3 regions of the Streptomyces sp. NPDC047706 genome follow, and region 3 is predicted to be linked to each of the others. Evidence: riboswitches for the same ligand, from Rfam matches in the RefSeq annotation. Region 3 holds a riboswitch; each other region holds the start of a gene.
What was found. A riboswitch is a leader RNA that binds a small molecule or an ion and turns the genes downstream of it on or off. The one in region 3 is predicted to bind cyclic di-AMP.
Positions count from the first base shown of each region.

Region 1: another riboswitch for cyclic di-AMP. It lies ahead of ACGF8A_RS29455 (peptidoglycan DD-metalloendopeptidase family protein); the one in region 3 lies ahead of ACGF8A_RS30210 (C40 family peptidase).
Region 2: another riboswitch for cyclic di-AMP. It lies ahead of ACGF8A_RS18530 (transglycosylase family protein); the one in region 3 lies ahead of ACGF8A_RS30210 (C40 family peptidase).

Region 1 covers NZ_JBIDCW010000030.1:89,319-94,362, forward strand. Annotated here, with positions in the region: gene ACGF8A_RS29440 (Glu/Leu/Phe/Val dehydrogenase dimerization domain-containing protein) at 1-946, shown strand, start outside; gene ACGF8A_RS29445 (TetR family transcriptional regulator C-terminal domain-containing protein) at 1,000-1,617, shown strand; gene ACGF8A_RS29450 (SGNH/GDSL hydrolase family protein) at 1,656-2,441, opposite strand; gene ACGF8A_RS29455 (peptidoglycan DD-metalloendopeptidase family protein) at 2,674-3,651, opposite strand; cyclic di-AMP (ydaO/yuaA leader) riboswitch at 3,656-3,811, opposite strand; gene ACGF8A_RS29460 (tyrosine-protein phosphatase) at 4,384-5,044, shown strand, end outside.
Region 2 covers NZ_JBIDCW010000014.1:97,005-102,048, reverse strand. Annotated here, with positions in the region: gene ACGF8A_RS18545 (nucleoside triphosphate pyrophosphohydrolase) at 1-210, shown strand, start outside; gene ACGF8A_RS18540 (cytochrome P450) at 207-1,505, shown strand; gene ACGF8A_RS18535 (transglycosylase family protein) at 1,650-2,780, shown strand; cyclic di-AMP (ydaO/yuaA leader) riboswitch at 2,986-3,165, shown strand; gene ACGF8A_RS18530 (transglycosylase family protein) at 3,169-3,864, shown strand; gene eno (phosphopyruvate hydratase) at 4,180-5,044, shown strand, end outside.
Region 3 covers NZ_JBIDCW010000032.1:61,549-66,592, reverse strand. Annotated here, with positions in the region: gene ACGF8A_RS30220 (helix-turn-helix domain-containing protein) at 1-542, opposite strand, end outside; gene ACGF8A_RS30215 (ATP-binding protein) at 755-1,204, shown strand; gene ACGF8A_RS30210 (C40 family peptidase) at 2,130-2,603, opposite strand; cyclic di-AMP (ydaO/yuaA leader) riboswitch at 2,607-2,809, opposite strand; partial or broken gene ACGF8A_RS30205 (hypothetical protein) at 3,159-3,483, opposite strand; gene ACGF8A_RS30200 (urease subunit gamma) at 4,053-4,355, shown strand; gene ACGF8A_RS30195 (urease subunit beta) at 4,366-4,677, shown strand; gene ACGF8A_RS30190 (urease subunit alpha) at 4,670-5,044, shown strand, end outside.

The DNA.
Region 1 (5,044 bases), on a different contig from region 3:
CTGCGACCCCCGGGACCCGGGCGCGTACGGACTGCTGGTGCGGTACCTGCGCGCCGTGCGGCCGTACATCGAGACGTTCTGGACCACCGGCGAGGACCTCGGTCTCAGCCAGGACCTGGTGGACCGGGCCGCGGCCGAGGTGGGGCTGGTCTCGTCGATCCAGGCCGTGTACCCGCTGCTGGACGACGAGGTGGCGGCCCGCGGCCGGCTCGCCGACGCCTTCGCGGTGCGGGTGGACGGGATCGGGCTGGGTGAGCTCGTCGGCGGCTGCGGGGTCGCGGAGTCCGTGCTGGCAGCCCTGGACCGGGCAGGCGTGCCGTACGCGGGCACCCGGGTCGCCCTGCAGGGCCTGGGCACCATGGGCGGCGCCACGGCACGTTTCCTCACGCGCGCGGGCCTGACCGTCGTGGCCGTCGCCGACGTCAGGGGCACGATCGCCAACCCGGCGGGCCTCGACGTCGACGCGCTGCTCGCCGCGCGGGACGCCTACGGCACGGTGGCCCGCTCGGCGCTGGGCCCCGGGGACCGCGAACTTCCCGGCGACGCCTGGCTGGCCGCCGACGCGGAGGTGCTGGTGCCGGCCGCCGTCTCGTACGCGGTCGGTGTCGCGGACCAGGACCGCGTCACCGCCCGATGGATCGTCGAGGCCGCCAACATGCCCGTCGTCCCGGAGGCGGAGGCGCTGCTCACCGCGCGCGGGGTCACGGTGCTGCCCGACGTGGTGGTCAACTCCGGTACGAACGCCTGGTGGTGGTGGACGCTGTTCGGCGACATCGGCGCGGACGCGGACGAGGCGTTCGCGTACACGCGGCGCGCGATGCGCGCCCTGACCGACGTGGTGCTGGCACGTGCGGAGGCCGACGGGAGCACGCCGCGTGCCGCCGCGCACGCCGTGGCCGCGGACCGGCTGCCGCTGCTCGCGGAGCGCTTCGGGTCGTACCGCTGACGGGAGGGTCACCGCCCGGCCACCGGCCGGACGTGGCCCGTTAGGGTGACGGGGTGGCGAGAGTGCGGTTGACCGTGGCGGAGCGGCGCGAGGAGTTGTTGCGCGCCGCCGTGGAGCAGATCGAGGCACGGGGCGTGGCGGCGGTGCGGATCGCCGATGTGGCCTCCGCGCTCGGTGTGAGCAACGCGCTGGTGCTGTACCACTTCTCGACGAAGGAGAAGCTGGTCGCCGCCGCGTTCGCGTACGCCGCCGAGGACGATCTCGCCCATCTGGGCAAGCTGCTCGGGCGGCGCACGACGGCCCTGCGCCGGCTGCGGTCGGCGGTGCGCTGGTACGCGCCGACGGGCCCGGCCAAGGGCTGGCGGCTGTGGATCGAGGGCTGGGCGGCGGCGCTGCGCGAGCCCGCGCTGCTGGAGGTCACCCGGGACCTCGACAAGCGGTGGAAGGCGGCGATCACCGAGGTCATCGCCGAGGGTGTGGCGGCCGGCGAGTTCCGCTGCGCGGACCCCACGGGCGCGGCCCTGCGCCTGACCGCCCTGCTCGACGGGCTGGCCGTGCAGATCACGTCCTACGCGGGAGCGGTGTCCCGCGCGCGTGCCCAGGAGTGGGTGGACGAGGCGCTGGCCCGGGAACTGGGGCTGACGGAGGTGCCGACGGCCGGGCGGCGCTGAGCCGCCGGCACTTCCGTCGCGCTTGTCCGGTGGACGCCTCAAGCCACGGACGCGATCCGCGTCTTGATGTCGTCCGGCGACAGCATCCCCTTTGCTGTGACGTGGTCACCCGAGGACTGACCGCGCAGCCGCCGGCCGATCCACGGCACCAGGTACTCACGCGCCCAGTACACGTCGTCCCGGCGCACGTCGAGGGTGCCCCGCGGCGGAAGCGGCGGCCAGGGCTGCTCCGGGTCGGCGGGGACGGCGAGGCGGAGGGCCTGACCGGCACGCAGCGCCACGCGCGTGTGCCCCTCGGGAGACAGGTGCAGCCGGTCGTGGTCCCAGGCTCGGCGGTCCTGGACGGACTTGAGCGACCACAGGTCGAGCACCGGGCAGCCGTACCGGTCGGCGATGGCCCGCACATGGCCGTTGTAGGTGGCGATCTTGCCGCGCAGATGCCTGAGCACGGGGACGCCCCGGGTGTCGAAGCCGGTCGTCACCAGGACGGTGCCGACGGCGGCGGTCAGCGCGGCGACCGCCCTCTCGAAGCGCTCGGCCACGTCGTCCGGGTCGGTGCCCGGGCGGATGATGTCGTTGCCGCCGGCGCAGAACGACACCAGGTCCGGCGCGAGTTCGACGGCCCTCGGAACCTGTTCGGCCACGATCTGGTCGAGCAGCCTGCCGCGCACGGCGAGATTGGTGTACTGGAAGTCGCCCTCGGGGCGGCGGTCCGCGAGCAGTACGGCGAACCGGTCGGCCCAGCCGACGAACGCCCCGTCGGGGCCGGGGTCGCCGACGCCCTCGGTGAAGCTGTCCCCCACCGCCACGTACGACCCGATCACTGATCTGCTGTCACTCTTCGAATCGTCTGCCACGTCGGGACATGATTCCCCTTCGAATGTGACCTACGCGACCGTAGGAAGGGGTTGACGGACGGTGAGAAGGGCCACGGTCAAAGGATTGGTCAATTGCGGAATAGAGCCGCAGGCCGGAACGGCCGCGGACTCCGGACGCACCGAGGGCCGGACCCCGGGGTTCGGGGTCCGGCCCTCGGTGGCGTGAGCGGCGCGTGTGTCAGCCGATCGCGACGCCCTTGGAGGCGAGGTAGGCGACCGGGTCGACGTCCGAGCCGTAGTCCGGCGTGGTGCGGATCTCGAAGTGCAGGTGCGGGCCGGTGGAGTTGCCGGTCGAACCGGAGAGGCCGATCTGCTGGCCGGCGGTCACGCTCTGGCCGCTGGAGACGGAGAGCGAGGACAGGTGGGCGTACTGGGCGTAGTAGCCGTCGGCGAGCTTGATGACGACCTGGTTGCCGTACGCGCCGGCCCAGCCCGCGGAGACGACCGTGCCCGCGCCGACAGCCTTCAGCGGGGTGCCGGTCGGCGCGGCGAAGTCGACGCCCGTGTGGTAGCCGCTGGACCACATGCTGCCCGCCACACGGTAGGCGGTACCGACGCCGGCGCCGTCCACGGGGGCGGAGAAGCCGGTGGAGGTGGCGGTGTCCGCGGCCTGGGTGGAGGCCGGGGCCTCGGACGTGTTCGCCGCGGCTTCGGACGCGTTCGAGGACTGCGACGCCTCGGTCGTGGCCGGCGATTCGACCGGGGCGGAGGGAGCGGCGGCGGAGGACGGCGCGGTCGACTGCTTGCCGCCGCTCGCCGCGGCCTTCGCGCCGATCGTGAGCTTCAGACCGGGGTGGATGAGCGACGGGTCCTGGCCCACCGCCTCACGGTTGTCCTCGTAGAGCCGCTGCCAGCCACCGCTGACGTTCTGCTCGTCAGCGATCTTCGAGAGGTAGTCGCCGGCCTTCACCGAATACGTCCGCGCACCGGCCTTCTTGGCGGTGGACTGCTTTGCGGCGGACTGCTGCTGCACTGCCGTCTTCTGGACCGGGACAGACTGGACGGCCTTCTCCGCGGCGGACTGGGGAGTGGCGGCGTGGGCGACGGCGGCCCCCATCAGCGGGAGGGCGAGTGCGGCGCCACCGGTTCCGGCGACGGCGATGGAACGGGCGAAGCGCTGGGTCTTCGGACGGCGGTGCTTACCCTTCGCGGGCATGGCGAATTCCTCTCCGGCGCCTGCGAGGTGAGCTGTCGGGTGCGGACTGGAGATGTCCGGCCGCGTCGGGACGAGGCTTTACCCCGAGCCGTTCCGGGAACCGGAACAGGCAACTACCTGTGGGTCCCCCGCTCCTGCCGAACACGGGTGGGTTTGCGCGGGCACCGGGCGGCGGCAGGATTAGGCGTCCGCCCGGATCGGTGTGGAACGTAAGCGACCACGACGCAACGGGACAAGCAAGAGGTTCCGCCGGAACGCCGTTTTCGTGATCCGTTCACCCGAATTCCGGTCACACTCCGTGCATCGGAGGGCGTGTGATTTCCGTAAACGCCCTTGAAAGGCATGTGAATTACACATGCGTGACAGACGACTCTCGGTCACGGATATGACGCTGCTCACGTGACCCTGCTCCAGGTTTCCTTATTTCAGACAGAGTTGGAATGAAGAGCTCAATTCGGGCAGATCACCCATACGTGACGCGGCGGGAAAGCAGTCGCATTCAGGGGCCGAGGGGCTCTTCGGGATGCGACCCGCATCGCGGCATGAAAGCATCCCGCACATTTCGCCCGATTCTCCGCATTCGTACCGCTCTGTCGCGTGTACGGCTCGCGGGGGCAGATCGTGCTCCCCTGACCGCCTCAGAACAACTCATGGCCGCGGGAATCCGTGTCGTATCGTCAAGACGTGCCCGTCGACGAGCCGCGCCGGCGGGGCCGATGGGAGGGAGCCCCCGTGACGCAGCACGTGCCGTCGACCGAGCCCGAACTGGCCGGAGTGCGCAACTTCCGTGACGTGGGCGGACTGCCGACGGTGGACGGGCGCCGGGTGCGGCAGGGAGTGCTGTTCCGCAGCGGCCACCTCGCCCACGCGACCGCGCAGGACGCCACGTTCCTCGCCTCGCTGGGACTGCACACGATCTTCGACTTCCGCAACGCCGCGGACCAGAAGCTGGAAGGCCCGGACATCGAGCTGCCGGGCGTGCGCAACGTCAACCTGCCGCTGACCGACCCGGCGGACGGCGCGGAGTTCTGGAAGATGGTCCGGGACGGCGACGTGGAGCAGCTGCGGGAGGTCCTGGCCGACGGCAGGGCCGCGGACCGGATGGTCACCTCGTACCGCATGATCGTCAAGGAGCGCACCGGCGAGCACTCCCAGGTTCTGCACGCGATCGCCGAGGACAGCGTCCCCGCGCTGATGCACTGCGCGGCGGGCAAGGACCGCGCCGGGCTGTCGATCGCCGTCACGCTGCTCGCGCTGGGCGTGGAGCGCGAGGCGATCCTCGCCGACTACCTGGAGTCCAATGCCAAGCACCGCCGCTACAAGGTGCACCGGGGCGGCAGCTCCGACTCGGCCTACTCCGCGGAGATCATGGAGCTGCTCAGCCCGCTCTTCG
Region 2 (5,044 bases), on a different contig from region 3:
CCGCTGCCGTCCGGCGAGGGCGTCGGGTACGAGCTGCTGGCACTGGCGACACGCGCCGAGGCGGAGGGCGTGGACCCCGAGGCGGCCCTGCGCGCGGCGGCGCGCGCCTACCGGGACGCGGTGCGGGCCACCGAGGGGACCGGCCCCCAGGGCCTGCCCGACGAGGCTCTCGGTGACGGGTCCGACGCTGCGGATACCGTCGAGGAGTGACCGACCAGCACCACCACCCCGACCCGCCCGCGCCCGGCTCCACTCCCGCGCCCGAACTCTTCACCTGGGAGTTCGCGACCAACCCCTACCCCGCCTACGCCTGGCTCCGCGAGCACGCCCCGGTGCACCGGACGCAGCTGCCCAGCGGGGTGGAGGCCTGGCTGGTCACGCGGTACGCCGACGCCAAGCAGGCGCTCGCCGACCCGCGGCTGTCGAAGAACCCCGCGCACCATGACGAGCCCGCGCACGCCAAGGGGAAGACGGGTATCCCGGGTGAGCGCGAGGCCGAGCTGATGACGCATCTGCTCAACATCGATCCGCCGGACCACACCCGGCTGCGCCGGCTGGTCTCGAAGGCGTTCACACCGCGCCGCGTCGCCGAGTTCGCCCCGCGGGTGCAGGAACTCACCGACGACCTCGTCGGCCGGTTCGCCCGCGACGGCTCCGCCGACCTCATCCACGACTTCGCCTTCCCGCTCCCCATCTACGCCATCTGCGACCTGCTCGGTGTTCCCCGCGAGGACCAGGACGACTTCCGGGACTGGGCGGGCATGATGATCCGGCACGGCGGCGGGCCGCGGGGCGGGGTCGCGCGGTCGGTGAAGATGATGCGCGGCTACCTCCTGGAGCTCATCCACCGCAAACGAGCCACGCTCCCCGCCGAACCCGGGCCCGACGAGGACCTGATCTCCGGCCTCATCCGCGCCTCCGACCACGGCGAGCACCTCACCGAGAACGAGGCGGCGGCCATGGCGTTCATCCTTCTGTTCGCCGGTTTCGAGACGACCGTGAACCTCATCGGCAACGGCACCTACGCCCTCCTCACCCACCCCGGACAGCGCACCCGCCTCCAGCAGTCCCTGGCCCGCGGCGAAGGGGCCCTGCTCGAGACCGGCGTCGAGGAACTCCTGCGCTACGACGGGCCCGTAGAGCTCGCCACCTGGCGGTTCGCCACCGAGCCGCTCACCGTCGGCGGCCAGGACATCGAGACCGGCGACCCCGTCCTCGTCGTACTCGCCGCCGCCGACCGGGATCCGGAGCGGTTCGCGGACCCGGACACCCTCGACCTGGCGCGCCGCGACAACCAGCACCTCGGCTACGGGCACGGCATCCACTACTGCCTGGGCGCGCCGCTGGCCCGTCTGGAGGGGCGGACCGCGCTCGCCACCCTCCTCACCCGCCTCCCGGACCTGCGACTCGCGGTGGATCCGGGTGAATTGCGGTGGCGTGGGGGGCTCATCATGCGGGGGCTGCGGACGCTGCCGGTGGAGTTCACGCCTGCGCAGGAAACGTGACGCACTTTCAACTATGTGATCTTCACGTGATCTGTGCGGCATTAACTTGTGACAAGTGATCGTCTGCCTATACGTTCACCCATCAGCGCGGCCCCCTGCTTCACCCGCCGCGCAGGTCCCCGCTGTCGCGCGAAAGGTCCCCGCATGCTCTCCGGGAACGGTCGTCACCGTCGCCCCCGCCAGGCACCCGCTCTCGTCGTCGCGGCCGGAGTGACCGGCTCCGCCATCGCCATCCCGCTCCTCGGCGCCACCGGTGCGAGCGCCGCCGGCGGAACGACCTGGGACCGGGTCGCGGAATGCGAGACCGGTGGCTCCTGGAGCGCCGACACGGGTAACGGCTACTACGGCGGGCTGCAACTCTCCCAGCAGGACTGGGAGAAGTACGGCGGCCTCATGTACGCCACCAGCGCGGACCGGGCCAGCCGTTCGCAGCAGATCGCCGTCGCCGAGAAGGTCCTCGCGGACCAGGGCGTCGGCGCGTGGGCGACCTGTGGGCCGCTGGTGGGGCTCGACGTGGACACCGAGTCGGCCGCGGTCGACACAGGGGTGGCCGATGACGCCTCCAGTACGCCGTCGCACGCGAGATCCGGCGGTTCGGGAAGTCTGTCCGACTCGCTCGGCCTGTCCCACTCGTCCGGCCGTGGCCATGCGGACGGCTCCAGCGGTTCCGGCGGCTCCGGTGGCGGCGATGAGTCGAACGGTTCGAGTGCGCCCACGGATTCCACGAGGTCGTCGAATCCGGCAAACCCCACGAATTCCACTGACTCCACTGAATCCGGCGAACCCGGTGGATCCGGTGAATCGGGTCAGTCCGGCCCGTCCGGCGGTTCCGCTCCGCAGGAGACCGACGGATCCACCTCTCCCGATTCCAGCGGATCCCCCAGCTCCGGTGAATCTCATGAATCGGGCGAAACACCCTCAAATTCCCCGTCTTTCGACGTGCCTTCGAGCACGCCGAGCACCTCGAACCTCACCGACACCGGAGCCCTCGGCACCGGCAAGCACCGTGGGAGCAGCGCGGACGAGGGTGACAGCCGGGTCGGCGAGTCCGCCGGGCGGCACGCCTCGCGCGGAGCCGTCGGCACCCGTGCGGCCGTCGACAGTTCGTACACGGTCCGGGACGGCGACAGTCTCTGGAGCATCGCCGACTCCCTTGACGTGCAAGGCGGATGGGCCGCGCTGTACGCCGGGAACAAGGGTGCCCTCGGTGCCGACCCCGACCACATCGTCCCCGGTCAGGAGCTCAACGTGGGCGCGGAGCCGGCCGGCGGGTAGGCCCGGAATCGGCCTGGGGGTAGCGGGAGTTCGCGTCACACTTCGAGCCGAATGTCCGTTTTGGCGAAAGTGTGGGATGAGTCTCAGAAGCCCTGATCGTCTTTGAAATTCCGTCGATCGCCTGTCTACGGTCATGACCGCTCGTCAACGCGAGCCCCGGTCGCCGCAACGCCGAATCCTGCCAGCGGCCGCCCGGGAACAGTCGTCGCGTCAAGCGCCGTAGGCAGGAGCGGGGGACCCAAGGTAAGTGCCGGGCCCGGCAGTTGAGGAGACTCAGCGCCGGAACCGGCTCGGGGTGAAGCCGCGCCTCCCGGGGAGGTGTGGCCGGGCAACTCAACCGGCCCGAACCCGACAGCTCACCTCGCAGGCGTCGGTGAGGGGATCGACCATGCTGTTTTCCAGCAAGGGCAAGCACCGTCGTCCGTCCAGGACCGTTCGCGCGATCGCCGCGGTCGGCGTCACCGGTGCCGCCGCCGTCGCCGCGCCGCTGATGGCCGCCGGCAGCGCCTCCGCCGCCACGGCCTCCGAGTGGGACGCCGTCGCGCAGTGCGAGTCCGGTGGCAACTGGTCCATCAACACCGGTAACGGTTACTACGGCGGTCTGCAGTTCTCCGCCTCGACCTGGGCCGCGTACGGCGGCACCCAGTTCGCCTCCACGGCCGACCAGGCCTCCAAGGAGCAGCAGATCCAGATCGCCGAGAAGGTGCTCGCGGGTCAGGGCAAGGGCGCCTGGCCGGTCTGCGGCAAGAGCCTGTCGAACGCCGCGTACACCGGCGGCGGCTCCTCGCAGAGCGCCGAGCAGAACACTCAGCAGAGCACCGAGACCAGCACGCGTGCGACCGAGGAGCAGCCGGCGTCCCGCTCGCAGGAGCGTCCGGCCGCCAAGGAGACGGTGACCACGCCGACCGGCGACAAGGTGAAGAAGGGCGACGGCGAGTACAAGGTCGTCGAGGGTGACACCCTCAGCACCATCGCCGCCGAGCACGACGTCAAGGGCGGCTGGGAGAAGCTGTTCCAGCTGAACAAGGACATCGTCGAGGACGCCGACCTCATCTTCCCGGGCCAGCAGCTGCACCTGAAGTAAGAGGGGACTCGCAGCCGACCCTCAGCGCCCTCACATGAGTGGCCTCCACGCCGGAGGCCACTCAGGCTCCCGTGAGGGTTCCCCCCGTCCTCACGGGCTCCCCGCCCCGGTGCGTGTTCCCCCGTACGCGCCGGGGCGGGGCTTTTTGTGTCACCGTTGGGCATCGGCGTCTTTGTTTCGTTCGGAAACAATTTACTCTCGGTTCCGTCCACGAGATGGGCGACCGGCTGGCCGATCGCACGGAGCCGGTTAGGCTCGTCTCGCAGAGCCGCTGCGGTCCTGCTAAACCGCGTCACATCCACGAAGGAGATGCTCGTGCCGTCCATCGACGTCGTCGTAGCCCGGGAAATCCTGGACTCCCGAGGCAACCCCACGGTCGAGGTCGAGGTCGGCCTCGACGACGGCAGCACGGGTCGTGCCGCCGTTCCGTCCGGCGCTTCCACCGGCGCCTTCGAGGCCATCGAGCTCCGCGACGGCGACCCCGACCGCTACCTCGGCAAGGGCGTCGAGAAGGCCGTCCTCGCCGTCATCGAGCAGATCGGCCCGGAGCTGGTCGGTTACGACGCCACCGAGCAGCGCCTCATCGACCAGGCGATGTTCGACCTGGACGCCACCGACAACAAGGGCTCGCTCGGCGCCAACGCCATCCTCGGCGTCTCGCTCGCCGTGGCGCACGCCGCCTCCGAGGCCAGCGACCTGCCGCTGTTCCGCTACCTGGGCGGCCCCAACGCGCACCTGCTGCCGGTGCCGATGATGAACATCCTGAACGGCGGCTCGCACGCCGACTCCAACGTGGACATCCAGGAGTTCATGATCGCCCCGATCGGCGCGGAGTCCTTCTCCGAGGCCCTGCGCTGGGGCGCCGAGGTCTACCACACGCTGAAGAAGGTCCTGAAGGGCAAGGGCCTGGCCACCGGCCTCGGCGACGAGGGCGGCTTCGCCCCGAACCTCGGCTCCAACCGCGAGGCCCTCGACCTCATCCTGGAAGCGATCAAGGAAGCCGGCTACACGCCCGGCGAGCAGATCGCCCTGGCCCTCGACGTCGCCGCCTCCGAGTTCTACAAGGACGGCGTCTACACCTTCGAGGGCAAGGACCGCACGGCCGCCGAGATGACCGAGTACTACGCGGAGCTCGTCGACGCGTACCCGCTCGTCTCCATCGAGGACCCGCTGTTCGAGG
Region 3 (5,044 bases):
CGGCGCAGCACCGCCTCGTCCAGCACCGCGCTCAGCGCCAGCGGGGGGTGCGAGCGCAGCACGTCCTGCCTGGCCAGGCGTACCTCGACCAGGGCGTCCAGACCGTCCTCGTCCAGACCCTCGACCGCGGCCCGGGTCACGGCGCGCGCGTACTCGGGGGTCTGGAGCAGACCCGGGACGACGGAGGTCTCCAGGGTGCGCATGGCGCCGGCCTGCGACTCCAGGCTGATGAAGTCACGGTAGGTGGGCGGCAGTACACCCTTGTAGGCGTGCCACCAGTGGTCGCGGCCGTGACCGCCGCCGGAGCCCGCCAACGCCAGCAGGAGATCCCTCAGTCGGGCATCGTCAACCCCGTAGGCATCCAGGAGCAACCGCACATCGGCCGGTTTCACGCCGCTGGCGCCGGTCTCGATCCGGCTCACTTTCGACTGGTGCCAGCCCACCAGCCGGGCCGCATCACCGCTGGTGAGGCCCGCGCGGCCTCGCAGTGTGCGTAATTCGGCGCCCAGTTTCCGGCGGCGCACCACGGGACCGTGCTGCATGGGCTACTCCTTACTCCTTCCGAGCCGCCCAAATACGCTCTGCCGTCGCAGAGTTCACCGCTTCGAGCGACAGATATATGCATATCTTGGTGGATCGCCACCGCTACCGGGCTTTGAGTGGCAGTCTGGCGAAGAAGCACCAGTCCGGGACCGTACTCGAACCATCCGCTCCGTGTCGGACTGCGGTCCCGTGGGAAAGGGACGACGTCGCCATGGCAGACCATCTGGAAGCATCCGTCACTCTGCCGAGCGATCCCGCCTCGGTCGCCACAGCCCGCACCTACGTCGTCAGCACCCTGGCGGAATGGGGTCTGCCACCGGAGACCGAGGTGGCCGACACGATCCGGCTCATCGTCTCCGAGCTCGCCACCAACGCCGTCCAGCACACCCTGGGACAGTCACCCACCTTCACGGTCGCCATGCAGCTCGACCGCGACGAGCGGCTGCGCATCGGGGTGACCGACAGCCACCCGCGATTCCCCAAGCGCCTTCCGGCCGCCGTTCAGCAGGACAACGGCCGGGGCATGGTCATCATCCGCTGGCTCACCGCGGAGTGCGGCGGCCGCCTCAGAGTCCGCCCGACCCGCGAGGGCGGCAAGACGGTCTCCATCGAACTGCCCTGGACGGTACCGGCCGGCACGGTCCCGCTGGCGGGCCAGTAGGGGCCATGGCCTTCCGGGGCCGCATGCTCAGGACAGGCGCGGGCGACATGGCAGCCGCGGTCCGGCGCGCGGCCGGAGGCCGAGGCCCACGACCCGGACGGGATCGCCCGTGGTCGGGCCGGGCGGGTCAGGTGTCCCGGCTGGGCCTGCGGGCGGGATCGGCATACGTGGCCGGGGTGGGTGGGGCAGGAGGCCGGGCCCGTGTCCCGGGCGGCCGGGTGGGGCCAGGTCGGCACGGTGTCGGAGCGGCCGGGGCCCGGCGGGAGCCGTGGGTGCCCGCCGGGGCTGCTGGGCTCGGCCGAAGGCGCCGCGCAGCAAGGGCGGGAGGCGTCCGCAGCGGGAGCCGTACCACCGGCGCGGTGGGCGACCCGGAGTGCGGCGCGCCTCGCCCGCGGACAGCGGGCCCTGGGGATCGCGGGCGGGCTGTGCCGCAAACGACGCCCGTCGCGGCCGGCGTGGCGGCGGTCCCGCCGCTGTGCCCGCGCCTCACCGGGCCCTGCGGCCGCCCGGCGGCGGCGTACGTGCTTCCACCTCGGGCTGCGGGACCCTACGGGCCCTGTGAGCCCTACGACGGCCACGTACGGGCTCCGGCGGGGCACCGATCCCGGCCGCCGCGCACCCGCTGCGCGAGGGCGCCGTCACCCATGCGCTGAACCCTGCTGCCGCAGTTCGTCCCGGCCGGTGCCCCGGGCCCCGCCGCCGGCGCTGATCATCGTGGCCCTCGCCCCGGTGTGGTTTCCGGCGCCGGCCCTGGTCGTGGACCGGCTCGGCCACCGGCCGTCCACCGCCCGTGCCCTGATGGGCGGGTGGCACGGGCGCCGCGCCCACGGTGCCCGGCGCGATCCTGCCGCTGGAGTCGGGCTGAGCCTGCGTCATGGGCGAAGCGGCGGCGTCCCCTCCGGGCGCCGCCACCGCCGCCCGCGGGTCACTTGACCCGGCCGTACCAGACGCTCTTCGTCCAGATCTTCTGCAGCCTCACCACGTCCCCGGTCTTCGGGGCGTGCCAGATCTTCCCCTTCCCGGCGTAGATCCCGACGTGGTACACGTTCGACCCCGAGTGGAAGAACACGAGGTCACCGGCCTTACGGCTCTTCGCAGCGATGTGGCGGGTCTTGTTGTACTGCTGGGCGGCCGTGCGGGGCAGCTTCTTGCCCGCCTTCTTGAACGAGTACAGCGTCAGCCCGGAGCAGTCGAACCTGCGCGGCCCTGTGGCGCCCCACCTGTAGGGGGAGCCCTTCTTCGAGGCGGCGATCTGGAGTGCCTTCGTCGCGGGCGTGGCGGCCGCGGCCTCCTGGGCGACGCCCGGAGCCACCACGGAGCCGCCCACGGCGACCAGCGTGAGGGCCGAGGCCGTACCGGCACGGGCCATCAGCGACGGGACACGATTGAGCGCGGTCATGCGCAACCCTTCGTCAGCCGCCTGTGAAGGATGACCTGTCGGATTCGGGCTGGCGAAGTTGCCCGGCCGCGTTGCCGCGGCTTCACCCCAAGGGACGCTCGGAAACTGCGCTCCGGCGACCCGTCGTGCTCGGGTCCTCCACTCCTGCCGATCCACTCCTGTCGACCGGTCATCCGGGCGGCGGCAGGACTCGGCGTCCGCCCGGACCGCCCCGCCGCGGTGGCGGGGGCTTGTCGTCAGTCAGGGATCTTGACTCACGGAAGTCCGAAAATCCCAACGCAACCGGGGATTTGTGGTGTTACTCACCACTCACCCGTTCGGGTGGACAAGCTGATGTGCGAACAGGTGTCAAGGGCACCACGCCGCCCCGGACCAGCGGTGGAAGGTCCCATTCCGCCCCGAGACAGGTCTCGTTGCGCAACCGCAAGGGTCCTGAAAAGGGAGGTGAAGGTCCTCCGGACGGCGGTAGTCCTTTTGGTCCGTTTCAACTCCCACCCGGACATCCCGCCGCGTCGCCTTGCGATGCCGGTCGCCGGGCCGTGGATCAGCCCTGCCTCATCTGTCGGAGCGCGGCGCAACGGTGACACGCGCCGCCCGGCGTTCACCGTCCAGCACGCGCAGCGCCCGCGCGGGAGTCCGTGCGTGGAGTTCGGTCCCGCCCCGCCGGCGCGTAGGCGCGAGCGCGTCGCACGGTTCGACAGCCTTGTGCACCAGCGCACCAGCGCACCAGCGCCCCAGCGGCCCGCCGTCCACGACGCGTGTCCCCGTCGCGCGCCGGGTTGATGCGCCCGAGCACGTCCACCACGTCCAGGTCGCGGTCGATCAACTCGCCCTCGGCGCGGGTGAGGGCGGGCAGCGGCGGCAGGCCGGGTGGCGGCATCCCCGGCACACCTCGCGCCCGGCGCGGTGCGGGTGGCCCTGCGGCCTGGGACGACCCGGTCGACCTCTCCGCCGTGCGCGAGGCGGCGACCGCGCCCCGTGAGCGGCAGCGGTCCGGCATCGCGGCGGAGCACCGCGGGCCAGGTGCCTCGTCGCGGCACCTCCCCGGCACGCGCGAAGGCCGTGTGCCCCGTCCGTCACGGCAGGGAGCGGGGCCGGTCCGCGGTCAGCCTGCCGGCGCGTCCTCCCGGCCGGCCGCCCGCGCCCTGCGGGGACCCGGTCAGGACTCCGGCGTGCTGCCCGGCCCCACCGCCGCCCCTCAGACGAGAGCCAGGGCCAACAGGTTGCCGAGCGGCACCGGCGTCCCGCGCAGACGGCCGTCCCGGTGGGGGCCCGGGAGCGCCGCGGGGCCGGCGACGGCGCTGCTCACGGCGTTCCAGGCGGCACAGTTCGGTTAACGTGCCCGAAACGCATGCCAACTAGCGTGCCCCTCCACGCCGCCGGGGAGTTCGGCCGGTGGCGGCGGCAACCGGGCCCCGCACGGCCCGGAGCGAGGATGTGAGGTGGCACGTGCAACTGACCCCGCACGAGCAGGAGAGGCTGCTGATCCACGTCGCGGCGGACGTCGCCGGGAAGCGTCGCGCCCGCGGGCTGAGACTGAACCACCCCGAGGCCGTCGCCCTCATCACCTCGCACATCCTCGAAGGCGCGCGGGACGGCCGCACCGTCGCCGAACTCATGTCTTCCGGACGCGAGTTGCTCACCCGGGACGACGTCATGGAGGGCATCCCCGAGATGATCCACGACATCCAGGTCGAGGCGACCTTCCCGGACGGCACCAAGCTCGTCACCGTCCATGACCCGATCGTCTGAGGGTGACGCGATGATTCCCGGAGAGATCCTGTTCGCCGACGGCCCGATCGCCTGCAACGCGGGGCGCGCGGTCACCCGCCTCACCGTGCTCAACGCCGCCGACCGGCCCGTCCAGGTCGGCTCCCACTACCACTTCGCCGAGGCCAACCCCGGCCTGGAGTTCGACCGCGCCGCCGCGCGCGGCAAGCGGCTCAACGTCGCCGCCGGTACGGCCGTACGCTTCGAGCCCGGCATCCCGGTCGACGTCGAACTCGTCCCGATCGCCGGCGCCCGCGTGGTGCCCGGACTGCGCGGGGAGACCGGAGGCGCCCTCGATGCCTGAGATCCCGCGTGCCGCGTACGCCGACCTGTTCGGGCCGACGACCGGCGACCGCATCCGGCTCGCCGACACCGATCTGCTCGTCGAGATCGAGGAGGACCGCAGCGGAGGGCCCGGACTCGCCGGTGACGAGGCGGTGTTCGGAGGCGGCAAGGTGATCCGCGAGTCCATGGGCCAGGCCCGTGCCACGCGCGCGGAGGGCACGCCCGACACCGTCGTCACGGGTGCCGTGATCATCGACCACTGGGGAATCGTCAAGGCCGACATCGGCATCCGCGACGGCCGGATCACCGGGATCGGCAAGGCGGGCAACCCCGACACCATGGACGGTGTGCATCCGGAGCTGGTCGTCGGACCGGAGACCGAGGTC